DNA from 2 places in the Pedobacter ginsengiterrae genome. Region 2 is predicted to be linked to the other one. Evidence: riboswitches for the same ligand, from Rfam matches in the RefSeq annotation. Region 2 holds a riboswitch; the other holds the start of a gene.
What was found. Region 2 has a riboswitch for S-adenosylmethionine ahead of ABD692_RS06910 (O-acetylhomoserine aminocarboxypropyltransferase/cysteine synthase family protein). Riboswitches for the same ligand answer to the same signal wherever they lie in the genome.

Region 1: another riboswitch for S-adenosylmethionine. It lies ahead of ABD692_RS01440 (SusC/RagA family TonB-linked outer membrane protein); the one in region 2 lies ahead of ABD692_RS06910 (O-acetylhomoserine aminocarboxypropyltransferase/cysteine synthase family protein).

The regions. Positions count from the first base shown of each region.
Region 1 is NZ_BAABAK010000001.1:361,399-364,745, reverse strand. It holds gene ABD692_RS01445 (peroxiredoxin family protein) at 1-1,168, opposite strand, end outside; SAM riboswitch class I at 1,304-1,412, shown strand; gene ABD692_RS01440 (SusC/RagA family TonB-linked outer membrane protein) at 1,728-3,347, shown strand, end outside.
Region 2 is NZ_BAABAK010000005.1:80,031-83,377, forward strand. It holds gene ABD692_RS06905 (hypothetical protein) at 98-1,105, opposite strand; SAM riboswitch class I at 1,321-1,431, shown strand; gene ABD692_RS06910 (O-acetylhomoserine aminocarboxypropyltransferase/cysteine synthase family protein) at 1,718-3,049, shown strand; gene ABD692_RS06915 (homoserine O-acetyltransferase family protein) at 3,085-3,347, shown strand, end outside.

The sequences.
Region 1 (3,347 bases), on a different contig from region 2:
TAAAAATGGTTGTAGGAAAAGATACAAATGAATTTAAAGCCGGAAGAGACTCGGCAACAGCTTGCTTATCAGCCTTGCCCGCAATTACCTGGTCATATTCAATTCCAAAACGATTTCGGAAATTTGTTAATGCTTTTTTAGCATATTCTGCATCGGTTTGACGCTCATAATGAAGAGCGATTACTTCTACGCCTCGTTTTTTATTTTCTTTATACCAAGGTGCTATAAAACCAGCTTCATCAATACAATTTGGGCACCAACTGCCAGTAATCGTTAATACAACTACTTTGTTTTTATACTTATCATCCTTCAACGAAATTTTCTTCCCGTTTACATCAGGTAAAGAAAAATCTAGAGTTTTATAACCTTCTTTCAGATAGGTTAATTTGTATGCATCTGGAAGCGCAGCATCTTTATTTTTAACTCCCGTAAATGGCTGACTTCCTCTTGCGCTTAAAATTTCACCAGTTAGAGTTCCATCCGATTCAAATTTTCCTTTGTAATAAGAAGGGGAAGAGCCGATAAATGCTGAAAGTTGAAATTCATTTCCCTGAACAGTTCCTTCCAAATAACGTGAATCGCCCGTTACACGTAGGAAAGTTCCAGTAATTTTATTGCCAGTTTGCTTAAACAAACCAACAGTCTTCTCTTCTTTCCCATCGGGAGATTTAAAAATCACATCGTAACTGCCAGAATAATTACCCGCTGCAGCCTTACCATTTGGCTCAAAACGGTAATCTTTTTTCTCAGCAGAAATTTGTGTGGCTTTGCCCGTACCATTTTGTTTTCTTAAACTGCCGTTAAGGGTATTGCCATTAATGCCAAGTGCAAGTTCGTTATCAAACTGATCAATTTTTACAAAAATAGAATCTGCCGTCTGCTTAATCACTCCACCTTCAAAGCTTTCTTCTGCATTTCTGAAATACAGTTTTTTCAGGCCGTCTTTATCTTTTATCTCAAAATTAAATGGAATGTCAAGGTCGGGTTTAATTTTAAATACACCCCTCCAGTTTCCATTCGGCGAAAATGCGGCAGATTTTTGGTTATAATTTTTATGTGCTTGTGCATCTGCATGAACAATAGATTCGGCCTTTTGCCCTTGGGCAAAGCTAATCGATGGAATTGCAAAAGCAATTGCAAAGGGAATATATAGGGATTTATTATACATTGGGATATTTTTATCTACTAATTTAGTCGACAAATATAAGGAGCTATTTCCCAAAGAAAAAATATTTATAAAAAAATCTATAAAAACTATAGAGTATATGTGATTAATTATATCTTTGCGCCAGTTATTTTAAAATACTTATCAAGAAAGGTGGAGGGAATGGCCCTACGAAACCTTAGCAACCATCCTTATTATGAGGAAATGGTGCTAATTCCATCTGGCAGGAATGTCGGGTAGTTAAGTCAGTTGCGATAAACCCACACAATAAGTGGAGCACTTCTGATTTACGGGGTGCTTTTTTTTTGCCCGCTATTCTGATAAGTAGTATTAATTAAAATCCATTCAAATGAAAAAGACAGACGAGCGCAAATTCAAAAAAAACATTTCAATTAAACATATCGGGTTCTTCCGAATGTGTAAGCCCTGTTAAAGCTTCTTAGTTTTAACAGGCGCTCTTAATAGCCCTCAATATTTTTAATCAAAAAAATACAGTTTAAAACTGTGCTGGGCTTGCTATGCCTAATTATTACGAACATTAACTCATCATTAATAAAAAAATATGTTTAAAAATTTAAAACTACCGCTGGTTGTATTTTTGCTTTTCATAGGGCAAAAACTTACAGCGCAAAATATAGTTGTAACTGGAACGGTTAAAGAAACATCTGGAGAAAGCATTCCTGGAGCTTCAGTTTTACTGAAAGAAACCAAACAAGTTGTTGCAACTGATGCTAAAGGTGCATTCTCGATTAATGCTCCAGATAAAAGTACATTGGTTATTTCTTACATAGGCTTTAAAACGCAGGAAATTCAAATCAATAAAAATTCGGGCGCTATAGTTGTTACACTTCAATCGAGCGAAAATGCCTTAAACGAGGTTGTTGTAACCGCCTTGGGTATTTCCAGACAAAAAAAATCTTTAGGATATGCCGTTCAGGAGTTAAAAGGGCAGGATTTAGCAGAGGCAAAAGAATCTAATTTAGTTAATGCTCTTGCAGGTAAAATTGCTGGTGTTCGGGTTACCAATAGCCAGGGCGATATGGGTTCGTCGAGAGTGGTGATTCGTGGAGAAACTTCGATTTCAGGTAATAATCAACCACTTTTCGTAGTCGATGGAATTCCAGTAGATAATTCTCAATTAAATTCTGGTGGAGCCAGAGATTATGCAAATACAATTTCTGATATTAATGCAGATAACATTGAATCGATAAGTGTATTAAAAGGCCCAAATGCTGCCGCTTTGTATGGTTCGAGAGCAGCAGCTGGTGTAATCATTATTAAAACAAAAACGGGTAAAAACAAAAAAGGATTAGGGATTACCCTTAATTCGAACATTGTTGCAGAAAGTTTGCTAACACTTCCAGTTTACCAAAATGCTTTCGGACAAGGCTCTGAAGGTAAATTTAGTTACGTTGATGGTAAAGGAGGAGGCATTAATGATGGTGTTGATGAAAGTTGGGGACCAAAATTAGATGGTAGATTAATTCCTCAGTTTTTCTCTAAAGGTGTAGCAGTCCCTTTTGTTGCAAACCCAAATAATGTTCGCGATTTTTTTGAAACGGGATATTCTTTAAGTAATGGCATTGCAATAGCTGATGCATCTGAAAAATTCGATTACCGCTTATCATACAATAATTTACAACAAGGTGGTATTGTTCCAAACTCTGGTCAGGATAAAAATACTTTCTCCCTAAACACAACTTTAAGGGTAACGCCAAAACTAAGTGTTACAGCTAACGCAAATTATAGCAAACTAAACTCCGATAACTTGCCTGGAACTGGTGGTTCAAGATCGACCAGTACGATGTTGCAGTTTACCTGGTTTGGTCGTCAGGTCGATATTAATCAATTAAAAAATTACCTTGATGAAAACGGAAATACCTTTAACTGGAATAATAGCTATTATAGCAATCCATATTGGGTAGCCTACGAAAATACGGTTTCTCAGCAGCGTGGACGTATTATTGGTAGTTTAGGTTTAAACTATAAAATAATTGATGGCTTGGAATTTAACTTCAGCTCGGGAACAGATTATTATAACGATCGCCGTAAAATAAAAATTGCTTATGGTACAAATGGAACACCATTTGGCTCTTATTCGGAAAGTGCATTTACAGTTAGTGAGAATAACACGGATGCAACTTTGAATTTTAACAAACAACTAAATAAAGATTTTAGCTTA
Region 2 (3,347 bases):
CCCGATTGCAGCGGCAGCCCCCGATTTTTTATCGGGGCTACAGCGAAAAGCGGGACTGTATATTCCGAAGAATTACAATCCCGCTCATTTTCAAATTTTATTTCGGATTACAAGCGGTGACTAACTTAGCCGAATAGTTTGGGTTTAATGGCTCGTTTGTTTGCGCTAAACGCTGAGAACCAGTATTTGCAGGACAAGCGATGTCGCCAGCAGCATCATAAACGATTCTATTTCCTGCAGCGATTAACTCTTTTGGTACATAAACCTGAACTTTTGTTATGGAGTAACCTGAAGGATAATAACGTACATAATACCCATCAGGATGTTTGGTCCAGATGCCGCTTGGCACATCAGCACGAGGTGGAGCCATACCAGCGATTATTGCATACTTTTCCATGTCGGCATAAGTATAATTACCTGAAGAAACCAGTTGGCGAATGTTATTTTCGGCTTCAAAAACTGCTTTTATACCAGATGGCAATTGGTCTTTAGCTTTCTCCATCACATCGAAAGGTAGAACGCCTAATGCGCCTCCTTCTAATTGAGTAAGCTGTTTTGGAGTTAAGAGTTTTATGGCAGTTAACTTGACCTGACCAGCATAATCGGCAAATTTTGTACGGGCAATAATTGTCCACAGCAAAACCTGAATATCGTGTTGATCTACATCCTGGTGTTTTTCTGCACTTTTTAATATAGAAACTACAATTTCCTCTTTCGGGCCTAAAACTGGTGCAAACATATAACCATCGCCTTTTGATGGCGCAAATGTGCCTGCTTTTAAACAATAACTTTTATTGGTCATTTCATAAAGTCCTTCGCAAAGCACAAAACCGCCATCTGGATTTTTAGGCAATAAGTATAAAGGCTGGGCTTTTAGCGTGGCTTTAAAGTCGGGCATCATTTCGCCTTCGCGATTTACATCTTCGAAAGCTGTTGTTATTGCTGCAGGTTGTTTTAAAAATTTATCTACTCCTAAAGCTTTGGCGCCTTGTGCAGTTCCAACTTTTAATAATTTATCTTTTAATCCGCCGAATTGAGCATTGGCATGATTGATACTTGCAATGGCTAATAACACTGCGAAGCAAAGGTTTTTTGCGTTTTTCATTAATGATTAGATTTTAATAGGTAAGACAAACTTAGAGTTTTAAGCGTAAATTTTATATTAAATATTGCGTTTTATCATTTCAATATAAAATTAGGTAGTTCATTTTCAATATATTATTTAATTTTCAGAATTTTATTTTGTGAATTAAAATTAAATTCTCACCTTTGAAATATTATTTGGCAAACAGCTAAATAGAAGTCAATCTTAATCGGGTTGATTTATAAAGAAGTGGCGAGAGACTGGCTCCGTGACCCACTGGCAACCCTCAGAAAGAGAAGGTGCCAATTCCTGACCGAATAACATGGTGTTATTTGGAGATATAAATTAGAACTGATGAAAACATTAAATCTTCTATCGCAAAGCGAGCCCAGTGTAAACCTTAAAAAGGTAGAAAACATTTCTATTTCTTTTATCTGTTGTGATATGCAGGCGATTACTTGTATGTGCTGTTGCATACAGTAATTTAAAAAACTTCCTTTTTTGTTTCTATTTCAAACTGGAAGGTCCCGATAAATCGGGATACGCCTAACGCCTACCAGAATTTTCATGATTTTAAGATTCATGATTTCGGGTAAACTTATCAAACAATCACACATTTAATTATTAGAAATTATGTCAACATCATATAAATTTGAAACCTTACAAATTCACGCAGGTCAGGAAATAGACCCAACAACTGGTTCAAGAGCTGTTCCTATATATCAAACCACTTCTTACGGCTTCAAAAATGCAGAACATGGAGCAAACCTATTTGCGTTAAAAGAATTCGGAAACATTTACACCAGGATTATGAATCCAACGAACGATGTTTTTGAAAAACGTATCGCAGCTTTAGAAGGTGGTGTTGCAGCTTTAGCAGTAGCATCGGGACAAGCGGCACAGTTTATTGCACTAAATAACATTTTAGAAGTGGGCGATAGTATCGTTTCTTCATCACACATTTATGGCGGAACTTATAACCAGTTTAAAGTTTCTTTTAAACGTTTAGGCATTCATGTAGATTTTGCTAACCCAGATGTTCCCGAAGAATTTGAGGCGAAAATTACAGAGAAAACAAAAGCTATTTATTTGGAAACTATAGGCAACCCTGCATTTAGTATTCCTGATTTTGAGAAAATAGCCGCAATTGCAAAGAAATATGATATTCCTTTAGTAGTTGATAATACTTTTGGTGCGGCTGGATATTTATTTAAACCATTAGAACACGGTGCAAATGTTGTTGTAGAATCGGCAACTAAATGGATTGGCGGACATGGAACCAGCATTGGCGGCGTTATTGTTGATGGCGGAAACTACAACTGGGGTAACGGAAAATTTAAACAATTTAGTGAACCATCTGAAGGTTATCATGGTTTGGTTTTCAGCGATGTTTTTGGCGTTAATGGTCCTTTTGGTAATATTCAATTTATTATTCGTGCCCGTGTAGAGGGTTTAAGAGATTTAGGCCCAGCCCTTTCTCCATTTAATTCTTTCCTTTTGCTACAAGGTTTAGAAACATTATCACTTCGTGTGCAACGCCATGTTGATAACGCTTTGGAATTAGCAACCTGGCTAGAAAATCACCCAGCAGTTAAAGAAGTTTCGTACCCAGGATTAGCAAGCAGCAAATACAATAGTTTAGCTAAAAAATATTTAAGCAATGGATTTGGTGCGGTTTTATCTTTTGAGTTAGACGGCAGTAAGGAAAGCGCAACTCAATTAATTGATAATTTAAAACTGATTTCTCATTTAGCTAATGTGGGTGATGCCAAAACACTGATCATTCAGCCTTCGGCAACTACACATCAACAATTAAGCGAAAGCGAACAACTGGCTGCTGGAGTTAAGCCAAATTCACTTCGTGTTTCGGTAGGAATTGAGCACATCGATGATATTAAAGCCGATTTCGAACACGCATTTTCGGCAATCAGTTCGCAATTAAACGTAAAAAGTTTACAGGCCTAATCACTTTCGTTACCAAATCAGAATATCTTTTAAGAATGAGCACATTATCAACATATAATTACAACAAACAATTCAAATTAGAAAGCGGCAAGAAACTTCGCAACCTGCAAATTGCTTATCAAACTTATGGCAAATTAAATGCTAAAAAAGATAATGTAATTTGGGTTTGTCACGCATTAACTGCTAATGCAGATGTTTTTGAATGGTGGGAAGGTTTATTTGGGCAAAATGCTTTGTTTAATCCAAACGATCATTATATAATTTGTGCAAACGTTTTGGGTTCTAACTACGGAACCAC